Regions from separate parts of the Massilia jejuensis genome, predicted to be linked through region 2. Evidence: predicted binding sites of a transcription regulator. Region 2 holds the regulator's gene; each other region holds the start of a gene.
What was found. The regulator sigma-54, encoded in region 2, starts transcription at its own class of promoters, with help from an activator protein. The targets are predictions, from matches to a motif close to TGGCANGNAANCTGCTTT.

Region 1: the regulator sigma-54 is predicted to act here: its motif matches at 3,334-3,351, upstream of ACFPOU_RS20015 (beta-propeller fold lactonase family protein).
Region 3: the regulator sigma-54 is predicted to act here: its motif matches at 1,937-1,954, upstream of pepA (flocculation-associated PEP-CTERM protein PepA).
Region 4: the regulator sigma-54 is predicted to act here: its motif matches at 1,409-1,426, upstream of pepA (flocculation-associated PEP-CTERM protein PepA).

What each region holds. Positions count from the first base shown of each region.
Region 1 covers NZ_JBHSMS010000068.1:10,486-15,474, reverse strand. Annotated here, with positions in the region: gene ACFPOU_RS20025 (TonB-dependent receptor) at 1-990, shown strand, start outside; gene ACFPOU_RS20020 (TonB-dependent receptor family protein) at 1,058-3,229, opposite strand; gene ACFPOU_RS20015 (beta-propeller fold lactonase family protein) at 3,464-4,417, shown strand; gene adh (aldehyde dehydrogenase) at 4,587-4,989, shown strand, end outside.
Region 2 covers NZ_JBHSMS010000081.1:15,521-20,509, forward strand. Annotated here, with positions in the region: gene lptB (LPS export ABC transporter ATP-binding protein) at 1-549, shown strand, start outside; gene ACFPOU_RS23040 (RNA polymerase factor sigma-54) at 576-2,045, shown strand; gene hpf (ribosome hibernation-promoting factor, HPF/YfiA family) at 2,108-2,467, shown strand; gene ACFPOU_RS23050 (enoyl-CoA hydratase/isomerase family protein) at 2,595-3,680, shown strand; gene rapZ (RNase adapter RapZ) at 3,714-4,574, opposite strand; gene hprK (HPr(Ser) kinase/phosphatase) at 4,654-4,989, opposite strand, start outside.
Region 3 covers NZ_JBHSMS010000080.1:16,705-21,693, reverse strand. Annotated here, with positions in the region: gene ACFPOU_RS22715 (rhomboid family intramembrane serine protease) at 1-199, shown strand, start outside; gene ACFPOU_RS22710 (2OG-Fe(II) oxygenase) at 196-900, shown strand; gene pepA (flocculation-associated PEP-CTERM protein PepA) at 1,031-1,888, opposite strand; gene dxs (1-deoxy-D-xylulose-5-phosphate synthase) at 2,177-4,051, opposite strand; gene ACFPOU_RS22695 (polyprenyl synthetase family protein) at 4,052-4,948, opposite strand; gene ACFPOU_RS22690 (exodeoxyribonuclease VII small subunit) at 4,957-4,989, opposite strand, start outside.
Region 4 covers NZ_JBHSMS010000036.1:120,571-125,559, forward strand. Annotated here, with positions in the region: gene ACFPOU_RS11180 (sensor histidine kinase) at 1-598, shown strand, start outside; gene ACFPOU_RS11185 (hypothetical protein) at 615-854, shown strand; gene ACFPOU_RS11190 (RAD55 family ATPase) at 866-1,222, shown strand; gene pepA (flocculation-associated PEP-CTERM protein PepA) at 1,474-2,346, shown strand; gene ACFPOU_RS11200 (ABC transporter substrate-binding protein) at 2,410-3,216, opposite strand; gene ACFPOU_RS11205 (energy-coupling factor ABC transporter ATP-binding protein) at 3,203-3,910, opposite strand; gene ACFPOU_RS11210 (ABC transporter permease) at 3,907-4,614, opposite strand; gene ACFPOU_RS11215 (formate dehydrogenase accessory sulfurtransferase FdhD) at 4,628-4,989, opposite strand, start outside.

The sequences.
Region 1 (4,989 bases), on a different contig from region 2:
TCGACCCAGCTGACGGCCTCCGCGCGCTACAACCACGCCCGTGTCGGCAACACCCTGACCACTGAAGACGGGCCCAAGCCGCACGAGTCGTTTACTTATCGCCGCCTGAACCCGGCGCTCGGCATCACGCATGAACGCGGGCCGCTGACCTGGTTCGCGAATATCGCGCAGAGCAACCGGGTGCCGACCGTGATCGAACTCGGTTGCGCCGATCCGGCCGAACCTTGCCGTTTGCCGGTCGGCCTGCAATCGGACCCATATCTGAAACAGGTGATCTCGCGCACGCTGGAAGCGGGCCTGCGCGGCGGGGACGTGCGCTCGGGCTTCAGCGCCACGCTGTATCGCACCGTGAACCGCGACGACATCCTGTTCGGCCGCGCCGGCGCCTCGCGCGCCGGTTATTTTTCCAACTTCGCGCGCACCCGGCACGAGGGCGCGGACCTGGGCGCGCACGGGCAGTGGGGCGCATGGCGGGCGAGCGCCGACTACAGTTACCTGCGCGCGACCTACGATGCAGACGGCACGCTGTTTACGGGCGCGCGCACGGTGCAAGTCGGGCCGGGCACCCCGATCGCGGGCTTGCCGCGCCATACGCTGAAACTGGGCCTGGACTGGGATGCGCGGCCGGGGCTGGTGCTGGGAGCGGACCTGCAGGCGGCGTCGCACCGGGCGACCCAGGGCAACGAGGATGGCCTGATCGCCGATGCCGACGATGCCGACGATGCGCGCCGGGCCGACTGGAGCGTGCGCGGGCATGCGCTCGTCAACCTGCACGCACGCTGGCTTCCAGCGCCGCGATGGGAGCTTTTTGCGCGGGTGAACAACGTGTTCGACCGGCGCTACGAAACGTTCGGGGCGGTCGCGGTGGACCTGTTCCCGGACGGGCGCCTGTTGCAGCCGCATGCCGGTGAAGTGGCGCCGGCGCATGCGCGCTTCGTGGCGCCGGGCGCGCCCCGTACGGTCCATGCGGGCGTGCGCTACCGGTTCTGACCTTTGGCGCGACGTGGATCCGGTGCTTGAACGGTGAGCGCGTGGGCGGGGAATCCGCCCACGCCCATCAGAACTGGTACTGTCCACTCACCCCCACCACCCAGTTCCTCCCCGGCGCTCCTTCATAGAACCGCCGATTCGCATCGCCCACGATCACCGACCCGACATACTGCTTGTCGAACAGGTTATTCAGGCGCACGAACTGCTTGAACTTCCACCCGCTCCAGGCCTGGCTGGCCTGTGCCCGCAGATTGAAGATGGCATAGCCCGGCGCGGCCTGCTGGGTATTGGTGTCCTCGGCATACACGCGCCCGTTGGCGATGGTCTCCAGCGCCGCGCCATAGCGGCCCGCCGCTTCCTTCCAGCCCAGCTCCCCGTAGACGCTGGCCTTGGGCACGCCCGGCAAGCGGCTGCCTTTCGGCACGTTGCCAAAACCGGCATCGTAGACGGCGCGCAGCGCCGACAGGGCGAGCTTGGCGTTCCAGCCGGCGCCCAGGTCCGCATCGAGCGACAATTCGCCGCCCTGGCGCAGGGTGGCACTGGCGTTGCGGAAGCTGGTGCGTCCGCCGCTGGCGACGTCGACCACGACCTCGTCGCGCGTCTTTACCTGGAACAGCGCCGCGTTCACCCGCACCTTGTCCGTCACGAGTGTCTTGATGCCCGCTTCCAGGTGCGTGCCGATGGCCGGCTGCAAGTTGAAATTGAAGCCGCCGCCGGCACCCGAATAAAACACTTCGTTCAGGGTCGGGGTCTCGAAGCCGCGCGCCGCGCTCGCATACACGTTCAGGGTCGGCGAGACTTTATAGAGCACGCCGACCAGGGGCGTCGTGTGGCTGTGGCGCACCGCGCCGCTGTCGTTGCCGTTCGACAGGTAGCGGTCGGCCACCTCGAACTTGACGCGGCTGTGGCGCAGGCCGGCCGTGACGACCCAGGCGTCGCGCTCCCATTCGGCCTGCAGGTAGGGGTCGAGGTTCGACACCTTGTCTTCCTCGTCGCGGCGCAGGCGTCCGCGCACGCCGAAGACGTCGCCGACGAAATTCTCGAAGCCCTGGCGCGAATCGAGCGAGCGGCCGGCGTCGATACCGACCGTGGTGCGCAGGGTGCCGCCGCCCAGCTCGCGCACGTCGCGCCAGTTGAGGTCGAGGCCGAGGAATTCGCGGTCGAAGTCGATCACGCCGCCCGAGTGCGTCGGCGGCGCCTGGAAGCCGCGCGAGAAGGACTGGTACTGCACCACGCGCCGGTTGCCGCCGTAGGCCGTCGCCTGCAGGCGATTCGCGCCGAAGCGCTGTTCCCAGGTCACGCCGATCTGCTTGTGGTCGATGCTCTTGCGGGTGTTGTAGCGCTCGGCCAGGGTGCGCCGCGGAGTGGCCGTGTCGGTGGCGTCGATCTCGCCGGCGCGCGGGTCGCGCTGGTAAGTCGCCCAGGTGACGCCGAGCGGGTCTTGCGTGTCGTCCTGGCGCAGGCCGCTGGCGGTGAATACCAGGCGGCTGGCGGCGGAGGGCGCCACCGTCAGCTTGGCATAGGCCTGGTCGCGCCTGGCGGCGCCATGGTCGCGAAAGCCGTCGATGTCGAAGCGCGAGGCGTCGAGCAGGTAGCCGACGCCGTTCGCTTCGCCCTGGGCGTTGACGTCGAGCTTGCGCATGCCGTAGCTGCCGGCCGAAAAGCTCGTCTCGATCGCGGGCGGTCCTTTCGGATCGCGCGTGAACAGCTGGATGACGCCGCCCGAGTGATTCCCGTAGAGCGCCGAGAAGGGGCCGCGCAGCACTTCGATGCGCTCGGCCATGTCGAGGTTGAAGGTGGCGGCCTGGCCCTGGCCGTCGGGCATGGTGGCGGGAATGCCGTCGGCGATCAGGCGCACGCCGCGCACGCCGAAGGCGGAACGGGCGCCGAAGCCGCGCGAGGAAATCTGCAAGTCCTGCGCATAGTTCTGGCGGTCGCGCGCGACCAGGCCCGGCACCGCGGCCAGCGCCTCGGAGGCGTTCACGCGCGGCTGGGTGTCGCGGATCTGCGAGGCGTCGATCACGTCGATCGCGGCCGGCAAGTCGAAACTGGTGTGCTCGGAGCGGCTGCCGGTGACGACCACGACGGCCATCGGCCCCTGCGCCGTACCGGTCGCTGCCGGGGCGGCGGCAGGGGCGGCGGCGGGGGCGGCCGCCGGCGCAGCGGCGGCAAGCGCCGCCAGCGGCCAGCAGGCGCACAGGGCGGCGATCGCGTTCAGGCGAAATGCGTGTTGCGTCATTGTCTCTCCATTGTTGTGATAGCCCCGTTGGCAGGGCTTACTAATTTGCCTGGCAATTTGACTAGCAATATACCTGCCATGGCGAAAACGCGTGCGCACACCGATGGCATGACGCTTGCATTTCTCCCAGTACTCGTCCAGGAATAAACGTGTTGTTGGCTGCCACAATCCACAAGTATTTCCAGTCGAATATTAGCTATCGCGCTCCGCGCTTACCACGACATAAGGATTCCCATGATGCACATGCGCCTTGCAAGCCCCGCCCTGTTGCTGGCCGTCGCGCTGGCCACCTGCCACGCCGGCGCCGCGCCCTTCGCTTACGTGCCGAACGAAAAATCGGCCACCCTCAGCGTGATCGACACCGATAGCGGCGCCTTGGTTCGCGAAATTGCCGCCGGCAAACGGCCGCGCGGCATCGCGGCCGACCCGGCGGGACGCGTCCTGTGGGTCACCGACGCCGGCGCCGGCGCCCTGCTGGCGCTGGACGCCGCCAGCGGCGCCACGCTCGCCAGCGTCGCGGTCGGCAAATCGCCCGAGGGCGTGAGCGCCTCGGCCGACGGCCGCTGGCTGGCCGTGGCGGTCGAGGAGAGCAACAGCGTGGTGCTGGTCGAGGCCGCTACGCGCCGCGTCCTGGCCGAGATCCCGGTCCAGGGACGCAACCCGGAGCACGCCGTGTTCAGCCCGGACGGCAAATGGCTGCTGGTCAGCGCCGAGGACGCCGAACAGGTCGACCTGATCGACGTCGCCGCGCGGCGCCAGAGCGGCAGCGTGGCCGTCGGCCTGCGTCCGCGCGGCATCGCCTTTTCTCCCGACGGCGCGCGGGCCTATGTTGCCTGCGAACTGGCGAACACCGTGGTCGTCATCGACATGGCGACGCGGCGTGCGCTGGCCACCATTCCCGCCGGGCGCAACACGGCCGGCATCGCCGTCCACCCCAGCGGCCGCCAAGTGTATGCCAGCAACGGCATCGACGGCACGGTCACGGTGATCGATGCCGCCACCAACACCGTCACGACCACCATTGCGGTGGGCAAGCGCCCCTGGAACATGGCGCTCACGCCCGACGGGGCCCGCCTGTACGTGGCCAATGGCCGCTCGGGCAGCGTCTCGGTCATCGATACGGCCAGCAATACGCGCCTGAACGACATTCCGGTGGGTGCGCTGCCCTGGGGCGTACTGATCCGCTGATCTGCTGATCCGTTGCGCTGTTTCAATCTGGAGCAGGTGTACCAGAAACACGCGGCGCCGGGCGGTTTTTCCCATGACAGGGGGCTGGCACGGCGCTTGCGAAACGATAGGGGTGCTTCGACACACCCGTTAAGGCTAACGGCCCATAACCACGAAGAAAGAGGATGACATGAATCTCGCAGACATCAGCAAGCTCGGCGTCGCCAATCCGTTCAAGCAACGCTACGACAACTACATCGGCGGCCGGTTCGTGGCGCCAACCAAGGGTGAGTATTTCCCCAACATCACCCCGATCACCGGCCAGCCTTTCTGCGAGATCGCCCGTTCGACCGCCGAAGACATCGAACTGGCGCTCGACGCGGCCCATGAAGCGAAGGAAGCCTGGGGCAAGACTTCGCCGGCCGAGCGCGCCAACATCCTCAACAAGATCGCCGACCGCATCGAGCAGAACCTGACGATGATCGCCACCGCCGAGACCATCGACAACGGCAAGCCGATCCGCGAGACGATGGCGGCCGACATTCCGCTCGCCATCGACCATTTCCGTTATTTTGCCGGCGCCATCCGCGCGC
Region 2 (4,989 bases):
GCCGACATCTCGCGCCTGCCGATCCACCGGCGCGCGGTGATGGGCCTGTCCTACCTGCCGCAGGAAGCGTCGGTGTTTCGCAAGCTGACGGTGGAAGACAATATCCGCGCCGTGCTGGAACTGCAGCACGACGAGAACGGCCGCGCCCTGGGCAGGGACGCCATCGACGCGCGGCTCGATTCGCTGCTGGGCGAGCTGCAGATCGAGAAGCTGCGCGAAAATCCCGCGCTGTCGCTCTCCGGGGGCGAGCGCCGGCGCGTCGAGATCGCGCGCGCGCTGGCGACCAATCCGCGCTTCGTGCTGCTGGACGAGCCGTTTGCCGGCGTCGACCCGATCGCCGTGATCGAGATCCAGCGCATCGTGCGCTTCCTGAAGGAGCGCGGCATCGGCGTGCTGATCACCGACCACAACGTGCGCGAGACGCTCGGCATCTGCGACCGCGCGTATATCATCAACCAGGGTGCGGTACTGGCGTCGGGCCGTCCCGACGACATCATCGCCGACGAGTCGGTACGACGCGTCTACCTGGGCGAACATTTCCGGATGTAGCAAAGAACGGTACAACAAGCGTCGACATGAAACAATCCCTGCAACTTCGGACTTCACAGCACCTGGCACTCACGCCGCAGCTTCAACAGTCGATCCGCCTGCTGCAGCTGTCGACGCTCGAGCTGCACCAGGAAATCGAGCAAATCCTGTCCGACAATCCCCTGCTCGAGCGGCTCGACGATCCGCTCGACCACTCGGTGCGCCTGCTGGCCGACGGCGCCATCAACGACGCGCCGCCCCAGCAAGCCGAGGCCCCGGCGCCGGCCGGCGAAGAGGGGGCGCCGGCACCCGAGGCGGCCGGCGAGTTCGAAGGCGGCGAGGTCGAACGCAGCGAGCCCGATGGCGACTGGGGCGAGGGCGGACGCGCCTCCGGCACCGACGGCGACGACGACGGCCGCCCGCAGCTGGGCGCCATAGGCGTGACGCTGCGCGAGCACCTGTCCGAGCAGATTCGCGTGACCGGCGTGACCGAGCGCGATCGCGCGCTGGCCGAGCTGGTGATCGACGCCATCGACGACAACGGCTACCTGGAGGAGCCGCTCGACGAGATCCACGCGCGCCTGCCCGGCGAGCTCGAAGTCGAGATGGACGAGCTGCGCTGCGCGCTGGCGCTGGTGCAAAGCCTCGATCCGTCGGGCGTCGGCGCGCGCAGCGCTTCCGAATGCCTGGCGCTGCAGATCCGCGGCATGCCGGGCGTGCCGCTGGTGACGCGGCGCATGGCCTTGAAGATCGTCGAGGGCTACCTGACCTGGTTCGCGCAGCGCGAATTCACCAAGCTCAAGAAAGCGCTCGACTGCGACGACGAAGACCTGCGCGAGGCGCAGGCCGTGATCCGCCAGTGCAATCCCCATCCGGGCGCGGCCTTTGCGTCGAGCGTGTCCGACTTCGTCGTTCCGGACGTTATTGTCCGCAAATCGAAGGGCGGCTGGAGCGTCTCGCTGAACAACGAGGTGATGCCGCGCCTGCGCGTCAACAACGTCTACGCCAACCTGCTCAAGCAGGGAAAAGGCGAAGGCCAGATGAGCGCGCAGCTGCAGGAAGCGAAGTGGCTCATCAAGAACATGCGCCAGCGCTTCGACACGATCCTGCGTGTTTCACAGGCAATTGTGGAGCGCCAGCGCAACTTTTTCAGCCATGGCGCGGTTGCGATGCGTCCCCTTGTGCTTCGCGAGATTGCTGATACACTGGGTCTGCACGAGAGCACGATTTCTCGCGTGACAACTCAAAAATTCATGCTGACCCCGCACGGCATGTTTGAGCTGAAGTATTTCTTCGGAAGCCATGTCGCCACCGAAGCGGGGGGCGAGGCATCGTCGACGGCGATACGGGCGCTCATTGCGCAGCTGACAGGAGCAGAAGACCCAAAGAACCCTTTATCCGATAGCAAGATCGCGGAAATGCTCGGTGAACAAGGCATGGTCATTGCGCGCCGGACGGTTGCAAAATACCGCGAAGCACTCAAGATACCTCCCGTCAGTCTCCGCAAATCCTTGTAACAGCGGCACCCACGCGTCCCAAGCGCGTCAGCGGCGTCCGCGCATTTATCTAAGGAGTGTGTATGAATCTCACCATCAGTGGCCACCACCTCGACGTCACCCCCGCCATTCGAGAATACGTACAGAACAAGCTGGAACGCATCACCCGCCATTTCGATCAAGTCATCGATTCCCACGTGATCCTCGCGATCGACAACCTCACCGAAAAAGACAAACGTCAGAAAGCCGAGATCAACTTGCGATTGTCCGGCAAGACCGTGCACGTGGAGAGCGTGGCCCAAGATTTGTACGCCGCGATCGACCTGTTGATGGACAGGCTGGACCGCCAGGTCATGAAATACAAGACGATCCTCCAGGATCATGGCCGCGAGGCGCTCAAGCGCCGGCCTGAAGGCGGAGAAGCTGCCGCCGCCGCGATGTAGTCGGCCAGCATCGAGCACCGTCTGAACGAGGGCGCCGAGGGGCGCCCTTTTCAATGGGCGTGCGCGCATGCGCCCGCGCGGCGCGCGCTTCGGTAAAATGCATGTTTTTCCGATCAGCCCAGCCACCATGACCGACCATGTCCTGACCCGCGTTGCCAACGGCACCGGTGTGATTACCCTCGATCGTCCGAAAGCCCTGAACTCCCTGTCGCTGCCGATGGTGCGGCGCCTGACCGACATCCTGCTGGCCTGGCGCGACGATGCCGGCGTCGCGGCGGTGGTCCTGACCAGCAGCAGCGAAAAAGCCCTGTGCGCCGGCGGCGACATCCGCTTCTTCCATGAGGCGGGCCATGCCACCCCGATGGCCGGCAGCGCGCTGCTCGAGGATTTCTTTACCGAGGAATACGCGCTCAACTACCTGATTCATTTCTATCCGAAGCCGTATATCGCGCTCATGGACGGCGTGGTGATGGGCGGCGGCATGGGCATAGCCCAGGGCGGCCCCGGAACCGGCCTGCGCATCGTCACCGAGCGCACGAAAATGGCCATGCCGGAAGTGAACATCGGCCTGTTCCCGGACGTCGGCGGCAGCCATTTCCTGTCGCATGCGCCGGGCCGGCTGGGCAACTACCTGGGCCTGACCGGCCTGACGATCGGCGCGGCCGACGCCCTGTATGCGGACCTGGCCGACGTATTCGTCCCGGGCGCGCAGCTGGGTGCATTGCACGCGCTGGTCGAGACCACGCCGGGCGCGCAGCTGGCCGACGCGATCCGCCGCTTCGGCGCACGCTTCGCCGCCGATGCCGGCGACAGCGTCCTGCGGGCGCAGCGCGCGGCGATCGACCTGCACTTCGGCGCCGGTTCGGTGGCGGCGATCATGGCTTCGCTGGAGGGTGAGGACAGCGCCTTCGCGCAGAAAGCCCTGGGCGCGATGCGCCAGCGTTCACCGCTGATGATGTGCGTGACGCACGAGATGCTGGTGCGCGGCGCCTCGATGCAGGTAGCCGACTGCCTGCGCATGGAGCGTTCGCTGGTGCGCCGCAACTTCGAGCATGGCGAAGTGCTCGAAGGCGTGCGCGCGCTGGTGATCGACAAGGACAATGCGCCCCGGTGGAATCCCGCGACCTTGCAGGAAGTGAAGCCGGAGATGGTGGAAGCGTTCTTCGCGCCGGCGTGGCCGGCGCACGCGCATCCGCTGCGGCACCTCGATTGACGGCCGGTCGCGCGCTCGGGGCAGCCCGCGCGCTTACGACTGCTCGCGATGCCGCAGCACCACCCGCTCGGTCTCGTTGAAATACGCCGCCAGACGCTCGGCCATGTAAACCGAGCGGTGCTGGCCGCCGGTACAGCCCACGGCCACCGTCAGGTAGCTGCGGTTGTCGGTCTTGAACGAGGGCAGCCACTTTTCCACGAACTTGCAGATATCGTGCAGCATCTCGGTGGCGCTCGGCTGGGCATCGAGGAAGGCGATCACGGGCGCGTCCTTGCCCGTCAGCGGGCGCAGGGACAGGTCGTAATACGGATTCGGGATGGCGCGCACGTCGAAGACGAAGTCGGCGTCGAGCGGTACGCCGACCTTGAAGGCGAAGGATTCGAAGAACAGCGTCAGCGGCGCGTGCTGGACTTCGGCCAGTTCCTTGATCCAGGCGCGCAGCTTGTTCGCCGACGCTTCCGAGGTGTCGATCACATGCCCGAGCTGCTCGATCGCGGCCAGGCGCTCGCGCTCTTCGGCGATGCACTCGATCAGGGTGCGGCGCGAGGCCGGATTCTCGCCAGGCAACAGGGTGTGCGAGAGCGGGTGGCTGCGCCGCGTCTCCGAAAAACGCGCGACCAGCGAATGGGTGCTGGACGTCAGGAACAGCACCTTGAGCTGGTGGCCTTCTTCCTTGAGCGTGCGCACGGTCACGGGCAATTCGGCCAGCGATTCGGCGCTGCGGGCATCGACCGCGACGGCCAGCTTGGCCGTCGTCCCCGACACGGAATCGACCAGTTGCGGCAACAGGGCCGGCGGCAGGTTGTCGACGCAGTAGTAACCCGCGTCTTCCAGGACATTCAGGGCGACCGATTTGCCCGAGCCGGAGATACCGGTGATGAGAACGATGTGCATGGCGGGATGATACCGCAACAGGCAATGCTTTGTCGTGGCCACCCCCGGCGGCATGGAGGAATCCAGCGTCAAATACGGGTCAATCCGAGCTCATCGCTTGTCTTTGCCGCTCCATGAATTCCTGCAGCGTGTCGATCCCGCGCAGTTGCAGGATGGTGTTGCGCACCGCGGCCTCGAGCAGCACCGCGATGTTGCGGCCGGCCGCCACCGGAATGACGACCTTGCGGATCGGCAGGCCCAGCACCTCTTCGGTCGGGAAGTGGAAGGGCAGGCGCTCGACTTCTTCGTCGAGTATGCCGCGTTTGACCAGGTGCACGATCAGTTTCAGGCGCATCTTGCGGCGCACCGCCGTCTCGCCGAAGATCGCCTTGATGTCGAGCAGGCCCAGGCCCCGCACTTCGAGCAGGTTCTGCAG
Region 3 (4,989 bases), on a different contig from region 2:
GCCGCCGACCGTCGTCTCCGAGCTGCGTTCCTCGCTGATTCCATTCCTGCTCTTTAGCCTGTGGATGGGTTTCGTGTATCCGCATACCGACAACGCGGCCCATCTCGGCGGCCTGGCCGGCGGCTGGCTGGCCGGACACCTGCTGGCGCGTTCGATTCACCTGCCGCCGCAGGCAGGCAGGGAGGGCAGACGGGCGTGAACGATTTCATCGGCATCTACGACGACGCCTTGAGCGCGGCCCAGTGCGGCGCCATCGCCGCCCGTTTCGAGGCCAGCGACAAGGTCGTGCGCGGGCGCACCGGCAACGGCGTCGACACCAGCAAGAAGGACAGCTGGGACCTCACCATCGGCCCGCACCAGGAATGGCACGACGTCGGCAACCTGATGATGACGGCGGTGGCGCACCACCTTGCCGCCTATATCGACCGCTACCGGGCGCTGGTGCTGGGCGCACTGGCGCCGATGGTCGCCCATCCCCGGACCGGCCAGCCGGTCGCGCTGTCGCTGGCCAACTTCGACGAATGCGGCAGGCCGCACCTTGCAGCGCTCTTGCAGTCGATGTACCGCTGCGGCCCGCTCAACCTGCAGAAATACCTGCAAGGCACGGGCGGCTACCACCACTGGCATTCCGAGATCTACCCGCAGAACGCCAGTTGCGAGACCCTGCACCGGGTGCTGCTGTTCCAGTTCTACCTGAACGATGTGACCGAGGGCGGCGAGACCGAGTTCCTCTACCAGGAGCGCAAGGTGGCGGCGAAAAAGGGCCGCCTGATCATCGCCCCGGCCGGGTTCACCCACACCCACAAGGGGCATGTGCCGGTCAGCGGCGACAAGCTGATCGCGACTTCCTGGATCCTGTTCCGGCGCGCCGAGGAATTGTTCGGCCAACCCGCCGGCTGATCGGTTGCACGAAGGTCGAAGACAAGCGATTCCGGCGCGTTCAGTCTTCCCAAATAGAAAAGGCCAGTCAGTTTCCTGACTGGCCTTTCTGCAAGCGCTCGCCTGAACCAGGCGGCGCTGCGGCGCTACTTTAGGCCTTCTTGGCGCGCTTGCGGCTCATGACGCCGGCGCCCAGCATGGCGATACCGAACAGGGCCAGCGAACCTGGCTCTGGCACTTCAGCCAGCTTGAACTGACCGTTGTTCGAGACAAAGAAGTTGCCTGGGTTGTTGGCATAGTCGGTGCCGTTGCAACCGCTGCCGGTGTAGCCAGCGAATTGGCAAGCGACTTCGTCAACCAGACGGCGGGTTGGATTGCCGATGGTGTTGGCGTTGGTGAAGGCAAAGCCCATCACCGATTCAGCCGACAGGTCGTCGCCGTTTTCACGGAAGAAGTAACCTGCATCCAGGGCGCCGGCATCAGCTTGTGCGAACACGCTGACTTGACCGTTGTTGGTTGGCGAACCGCTTGCATCGACCAGGCCGCCACCGCCAGCCATCACGTTGAACACGGCGATCTCGTTGCCCAGGTTGGCGCCGTAGAAGCCGGCGGTCGAACCGTACTGGCCGTTGGTCGGGTTCTGGTACATCTTGATGGTGCCGCCGGTGAAGGTGAAGGCGCCGCTGAAGTTACCGGTGCCGGTCGCTTCGAAGATCGCGGTGATGTTGCCGCCGGCGTAGTTCACTGGGAACAGGGCGCCGTTGCTGTCAGCTTGCACGATGTTGAACACAGCGTGTTCGGTGAACGAGAAGCTGCTGCCACCGGTTGGGTTGATCTGGATGAAGGCGTTGCCGTTGACGTCGAGGTATTCGTTGACGGTCTGGCCAGCGCTGAAGCCGGTGCCGACCGGGTTGAAGACCCAGTTGTTCATCACGGTAGCGGCATTTGCGCCACCTGCGACGGACATTGCAACAGCGGCGGCACAAGCGAGTTTTTTCAGAAATTTCATGATAGTGGTCTTTATTAGGTTGAACAAATTGTCGTTGGTATCCCCTTGTTAGCAATATGCGTGCCAGATGTAAAATATCATTAAAAATCAATTGCTTAGGTATTTAACTTACTCAGCAGTCAGCTCAAGTGTAAAGAATCCCGATAATATTTTGTTATGCAGCGCACATAGTCAATGCCTGTGCGCAATCAATCATCCCGACCGGCCATGCCTGGACCGCGGCGGCATCCGAACTTTCCATGAACAACGGCGCCGAAGCGCCGTTGTTCATGGGAGACTGACGCCTCGTCAGGTATTGTTCACGACGAGCCGCGGCTCGCCCGTTGCACCGAAGCGCGTGCGGATCGCAGCGGCGATCCCCTTGGCATCGAGGCCTACCGAAGCCAGCAGCGCCGCAGGATCGCCCTGGTCGATGAACTTGTCCGGCAAGCCCAGGATCAGGAGTGGCTTGACGATACCGGCTGCCGCCATCGCCTCGGCCACGGCCGAACCGGCGCCGCCCATGGTCGCGCCCTCTTCCACGGTGACCAGGCAGGCGTGCTCCGCCGCCAGCCGCTGCACCAGCGCGAGGTCGAGCGGTTTCACGAAGCGCATGTTGGCGACCGTCGCGTTCAGTTCGTTCGCCGCGCCCAGGCTCGGGGCCACCATCGAACCGAAGGCGAGGATGGCGATGTCCTTGCCCTGGCGCTTGATCTCGCCCTTGCCGATCTCGATCGAGACCAGCTCTTCCTTGATGGCCGCGCCGACCCCGGCGCCGCGCGGATAGCGCACCGCGGCCGGCCCCGGATAGTGATAGGCCGTCGTCAGCATCTGGCGGCACTCGTTCTCGTCGGAGGCCGCCATCACCACCATGTTCGGGATGCAGCGCAGGAAGGACAGGTCGTAGTTGCCGGCGTGGGTCGCGCCGTCGGCGCCGACCAGGCCGGCGCGGTCGAGCGCGAAGGTGACATCCAGGTTTTGCAGCGCCACGTCGTGGATCAGCTGGTCGTAGCCGCGCTGCAGGAAGGTCGAATAGATCGCCACGACCGGTTTCAAGCCCTCGGTGGCGAGTCCAGCGCCGAAGGTCACCGAATGCTGCTCGGCGATGCCGACGTCGAAATAGCGCTCCGGGTATTGCTGGTGGAAGCGCACCATGCCCGAGCCCTCGCGCATGGCCGGCGTGATGCCGACCAGGCGGCTGTCGGCGGCGGCCATGTCGCACAGCCAGTTGCCGAACACTTCAGTGTAGGTGATCTTGCTCGGGCTGGTCGCCGGGATGATGCCTTCGGTCGGATTGAACTTGCCGGTGCCGTGGTACAGGATCGGCTCGGCCTCGGCCAGCTTGTAGCCCTGCCCCTTCTTCGTGACGACGTGCAGGAACTGCGGCCCCTTGAGCTTCTTGATGTTCTCCAGCGTCGGAATCAGCGAATCGAGGTCGTGGCCGTCGATCGGGCCGATGTAGTTGAAGCCGAATTCCTCGAACATCGTGGCCGGGACCACCATGCCCTTCGCGTGTTCTTCCAGGCGGCTGGCCAGCTCGCGCAAGGGGCCGGGCAGCACGCTCTTGCCGACCGTCTTGGCGGCGGCGTAGAACTGGCCGCTCATCAAGCGCGCCAGGTAGCGGTTCAGGGCGCCGACCGGCGGCGAGATCGACATGTCGTTGTCGTTCAGGACCACCAGCAGGTTGCAGTCTTCCTCGACGCCGGCATTGTTCAAGGCTTCGAAGGCCATGCCGGCCGTCATCGACCCGTCGCCGATCACGGCGATCGCGTGGCGGTGCTCGCCCTTGATCCTGGAGGCGGCGGCCATGCCGAGCGCGGCCGAGATCGAGGTCGACGAGTGCGCCGTGCCGAAGGTGTCGTATTCGCTCTCGTCGCGCTTCGGGAAGCCCGACAGGCCGTTCAGCTGGCGCAGCGTGCCCATGCGGTTGCGGCGGCCGGTGAGGATCTTGTGCGAATAGGTCTGGTGGCCCACGTCCCAGACGATGCGGTCGTGCGGCGTCTCGAACACATAATGCAGCGCGATCGTCAGTTCCACCGTGCCCAGGTTCGAGGACAGGTGGCCACCCGTCTTCGAGACCGAGTCGAGCAGGAACTGGCGCAGTTCGTTGGCCAGGGGCGTCAGTTGCGCGCGCGACAGCTGGCGCAGGTCAGACGGGTCGTTGATGGTTTCTAGCAGTTTCATTTATGCCTTCCGCTGCACGATCAGATCCGCGAGTTCGCGCAGCCGCAGTGCTTGTTCTCCGAATGGCGCCAGCGCGTCGTGCGCGTCGCGCCGCAATTGCTGCGCCAATGCTTGTGATGCCGCCAGGCCGAGGATCGATACATAGGTCGGCTTGTTGCCGGCCGCATCCTTGCCGGCGGTCTTGCCGAGCGTGGCCGAATCGGCGGTCGCGTCGAGGATGTCGTCGACCACCTGGAAGGCCAGCCCTACCGCGCTCGAGTAGGCGCCCAGGGCGTCGCGCTGCGCATCCGTCAGCTCCGTGCCGGTCATGGCGCCGAGCAGCACCGCGGCGCGCAGTAGCGCGCCGGTTTTCAGCTGGTGCATGCGCTCGAGCTGCGCCAGGTTCAGCGCGATGCCGACACTGTCGAGGTCGATCGCCTGGCCGCCGCACATGCCGCCCGAACCGGCCGCCTGCGCCAGCATGCGCAGCATCGGCACGAGACGCGCCGGGGCCAGCGTATCGCTGTCGGCCAGTGTCTGGAAAGCCTGGGCCTGCAGCGCGTCGCCGACCAGCAAGGCGGTCGCTTCGTCGTAGGCGACGTGCACGGTCGGTTTGCCGCGGCGCAGGTCGTCGTCGTCCATGCAGGGCATGTCGTCGTGGACCAGCGAATAGGCGTGGATCATTTCCAGTGCACAGGCGGCACGCGCCATGGCGGCGCGGTCGGCATCGAACAGCGCGCCGCTGGCATACACCAATAGCGGACGCACGCGCTTGCCGCCGCCCAGCACGGTGTAGCGCATCGCCTCGTGCAGCTTGGCCGGGACCAGGTGCGGCGCCGGCAGTAAGCTGGCCAACGCGTCCTCGACCTCGGCCTGCACGCTGCCCATCCAGGCTGCAAAGGGGAGCATCTGCGTCATCGGAATGGTCACTGCATACCTTCGCCTGCGCCCTCGGCGCT
Region 4 (4,989 bases), on a different contig from region 2:
CACCAGCCGCCACTACCGCCTGCGCGACCGCATCGGCGCCGCGCTCGACAACGTCGACGTCACGCTGCGCTCGGTCAAGGAACTGCTGGGCGAACTGCGTCCGTCCGGCCTGGAACTGGGGCTCGTTGCCACGGTCGAAATGGAATTGCGCAAGTTCATGCGCGCCAGCGGCATCGCCTGCGACCTGAAAGGCGCGTCCGGCATCGACGACCTGGTCCTGGACGAGGAAGCGCTGCTCACCCTCTACCGCGCGCTGCAGGAATGCCTGAACAACGTGTTCCGCCATTCGCTGGCGAGCCGGGTCCGCGTGCGCCTGGCCGCCGCCGACGGCCTACTGACCATGTGTATCATCGACAACGGGATCGGTTTCGACCCGGGCGCGCCGCGCAAGGCGAACAGCTTCGGCCTGCTCGACCTGCAAGAACGTGTCGCCGGGCATGGCGGCGAACTGATCGTCAAAGGCGCCCGCTCGCACGGCACCGAGGTGCTGTTGAAAATTCCGGTCCTTGCTCCGTCCACGGACTCCGCCAGCCGGGCAGCGATCGGACAGAATGATGTTTTTAGACACATTCATTCACCCGGCCGGGACATGCCGTAACGATCGTCGATGGGCCATGTTGCTGCCCCAACGCCATGTCTGTACCGAACGAGTTGTTTGCGGCGTTGACTGGACGGTTCGTTCCCAGAGAAGGGAACGCAGCCTCGACGATCGCACGCCCGACGCGATCGTTTCAGTCAACCACGCCTTGCTCCTGTCCAACGCAACGGGACTGGCCGACCCGATCGGCGCCGGCGTGACGACACGTTTCCTGCAAGCGGCATTTCCCATTCACGCTACCGACAACAGTACTTAGAAGTAAGGGGCATGGCCGACAAAGTTTACCTGCGCCTGCTGGCGACGGGCGTACCCGAACTCGATACTATCCTCGGTCGTGGCTTGCCCGAGAGGTCGTTCAATGTTATCGGCGGCCCTCCCGCCAGCGGCAAGACCACATTCGCCCAGCAAATCATGTTCGGCCCTGGCACTCCCGGGCGCAAGGCGCTGTTCTTCACTGCCATGGACGGGCTGCCGGTGAAAATGCTGCGCTACCAACGCCAGTTTTCCTTCTTCCCTACGGTAGCGCGACGCGGATCGATGCCTCATCTGGCGGTTTTTATACTTGATCGACCGCCGATGTTCACTATAGAAATGAATGCACATCAACACTTTTGGTTGTTTTGACATTCATCTTTTTAAAAACATTGTCAATTAATGCATGCATTTGAGAATCTTTCGAAGCCTTTTCCACCGCCTTTTATAACAAAGAATTCTCAATAGAAACAACGACTTGTCGAGAACTTTTACAGGTAAGTACAAAGGTTAAATTGAATTACTGTAAGCAATTGATTTATCACATGAATTTTCTTCAGGCATGATGATTGCTTTACTTAAAGTTCATCCACCCCTGACGACAACTTGTCGAAAGATTAACAATGAATTTCCTCAAGAAACTAGTGTGTGCTGCAGCAATGACGCTGTGCACGACCGGTGCCGCGGTCGCGAGCCCGGTCCTGAATAATTGGGTATTCAACCCGATCGGTGGCGGCTTCGCCGGCGGCCAGGTCATCAATGAATACCTGGACATCAACGGCAATGCCTTCATCCAGTTGACCCCCACCGGCGGCACCTCGTTCTCCTTCACGGAAACAGGGGTCTTCAATATTACCCAGGCCGACAGCAATGGCCGCCTGTTCCCGCTGAACTATTCCGGCGGAAACATCACCGCGACCTTCGAGGCCAAGGGTAACGGCGACTACGGCGGCACCTTCAGCTTCGAGAGCGGTACGATCCGCATGTACCAGAACCCGGTTGACGGCCAGTACGCCGGCACCCAGGGCTTCTACGGCGCCAACCTCGGCAATGTCATCGCCGAATTCGACGTGCTCATGGGCGGCGGCGGCATCGTCGACACCAACGGCGTCCCGACCAGGAACGGCCAGGTCAGCGTCTTCGCCAAGGCCGCGCCGGGCATGCTCGACGCCGGTTACTTCTTCAACAGCAACGGCGACGACCTGTCGGAAGAAGCGATCCTGTCGTTCGCCTTCACCAACGCCAATACCCTGGGCACGCCGACGCGCCGCCTGGTCGACGAAGTGGCTTGCCAGTTCGCCGGCTTCACCGGTCCCGGCTGCGCGGGCGGCACTTACCGCAACCGTTCGAGGGAATATTTCTTCATCGGTTCGAACGGCCAGTTCAAGCTGGCGCAGGTCGCCGAAGTGCCGGAGCCGGGCTCCTTCGCCCTGTTCGGCATCGCCCTGCTGGCGGTGGGCGCGGCGTCGCGCAAGCGCGCCACGCGCTCGAAATAAGCCGGTATCAGCATGAAAAAAGCGGCCTCGGCCGCTTTTTTTACGTCGGTCACCGCGCAGCGGTCAGCGCGGCGCCGTCGGAAAGAACAGCTGCTCCCCGGCCGGCTTGAAGGCGGCGATGCGCGCCTGGCCTTCGGGCGAGGTGATCCAGTCGATCAGTTGCCGCGCGCCCCGGTAGTTCACGCCTGGATGCTTGGCCGGATTGACGGCGATGATCCCGTAGGGATTGAACATGCGCTTGTCGCCCTCGACCAGGATCGCCAGGCCGGTCTTGGCCTTGTAGGCGCCGTAGGTGGCGCGGTCGGTGAGCGTGTAGGCGCGCATTTCGGCGGCCATGTTCAGCACCTCGCCCATGCCCAGGCCGGCCGCCACATAGGCGCTGCCCGCCGGCTTGGTGCCCGCCGTCTGCCAGTAACCCTTTTCCATGACGTCGGTGCCGGAATTGTCGCCGCGCGAGATGAAGCGGGCGCCGCTGGCGGCGATCCTGGCAAACGCGGCGATCACGTCCTTGCCGCCCTTGATCCTGGCCGGGTCCGCTTCCGGGCCGACGACGATGAAGTCGTTGTACATCACGTCGCGCCGGTCGACACCCCAGCCATCGAGCACGAACTTGTCTTCCAGCTGGCGCGCATGTACCAGGGTCAGGTCGACGTCGCCGTTCTTGCCCAGCTCGAGCGCCTTGCCGGTACCGACCGAGATCACCTTGACCTTGATCCCGGTCTTGGCCTCGAAAGCGGGCAACAGCTGCGTCAGCAAGCCCGAGTTCTCGGTGCTGGTGGTGGTCGACAGGCGCAGCGTCTCCTGCGCCGTCGCCAGGGGCGAGGCGAGACTGGCGCACAGCAGTATAGCGATCAGATTACGGCGTTTCATCATGTTCTCCTTGGGATTCGTGTTTAACTGGTCGGTATTCGAGATGCCCGTCGCGCAGTTTCAAACGGCGCACGCCGGGAAGGCCGATCAGGTCGCGGTCGTGGCAGGCCATCACCACGGTGCAGCCCTGGTCGATCAGGGTCGGAATCAGCGCGATCACCTGCTCGCGCGCGGCGCCGTCGAGGTTGGCGGTCGGCTCGTCCAGCAGAAGCAGGCGCGGCTGCAGCACGCGCGCGCGCGCCAGCGCCACGCGCTGCTTCTCGCCGCCCGATAGGCGGCTCGGGTCGGTGTCGCGCAGGTAGGCCACGCCGGCCCAGTCCATCGCCTCTTCCACGATCCGGGCCACCCGCGCCTTCGATTCGCCGCGCGCGGCCAGCCCGTAGGCGATGTTCTGCGCGACGCTCGTCGAAAACATGATCGGGTGCTGGTGCACGTAGACGACGGCGCGCCGCAGCAGCGCCGGATACGGATGCAGCGTGACCGGCTTGCCCTCGAAGACGGCGCCTTCCACCTGGGCGGTCTCGAGGCCGGCGAGCACGCGCAGCAGCGTGCTTTTGCCGACCCCGTTGGCGCCGGTCAGCACATAGGCGCTGGCGGCGTCGAGACGCAAGCCGTCGATATCGAACAGCAGGCGCTCGCCGTGCCGCTTGGCGATACGCCGCACTGCCAGCAAAGCGTGTGTCTCCTGGCTCATGCCCGCCCTCCCGCCGTATGCGCCTCGCCCTGCAGCAGCATCAGCGCGCCGTTCATCAAGAGCGCCAGGGCGACCAGCACGATGCCCAGCGCGATCCCCTGCGCGAACTCGCCCTTGCTCGTCTCGAGCGCGATGGCAGTGGTGATGGTGCGCGTCTCGCCTTCGATGTTGCCGCCCACCATCAGCGCGCAGCCGACTTCCGAGATCACGCGTCCGAACCCGCTGATCACGGCCGCCATCACGCCGTAGCGCGCCTCGTGCAGCACGGTGGTCATGGTGCGCCAGCGCGAGGCGCCCAGCGCGCGCGCGGTCTCGGCATAGCGCGCATCGAGCCCCTGTACCGCCGCCAGGGTAAAGGCGAGCAGCACCGGCAGGCCGACGATGAACTGGCCGACGATGATGCCCGACTGCGAGAACAGCCACTCCAGCGGTCCGAGCGGCCCGCGCCGCGACAGCAGCAGGTACAGCAGCAAGCCGATCAGGACCGTCGGCAGCGACAGCGCGCACTGCGCCAGCCAGATCGCGATGCGCCGCCCCGGGAAGCGGTGCATGGCGATCGCGTAGCCCAGCAGCACGGCCGGCGGCGTGGCCAGCAGCAGGCCGATGATGCTGGTCTTGAGGGACACCCAGATGATGCGCCAGAGCGCGGCGTCGCCGGAAAACAGCAGCGCGAACGCGTGCACCGTGGCGTCGAACAGGGACATGCGAAGCGGTCGTTCAGGCGCTGCGCGGGACGTGCGGCAGGTCCAGCAGTTCGGGCTCGAAGACGAGCCGCTCCTGCCCGGCCAGCAGCAGGAAGTGCTTGCCGGAGCAGCGCGCCAGCAGTGACATGCCGACTTTTTCCGCCACCATGTGCCCCATCTGGGTGGTGCCCGAACGCGACAGCAGGAAGGGAATGCCCATCTGGGCGCCCTTGATGACCATTTCCGACGTCAGGCGGCCGGTCGTGTAGAACACCTTGTCGCCGCCCTCGATGCCTTCGAGCCACATCAGGCCGGCGATCGCATCGACCGCGTTGTGGCGGCCGACGTCCTCGACGAAGTACAGCAGTTCCCCGGTGTTCGAGAACAGCGCGCAGC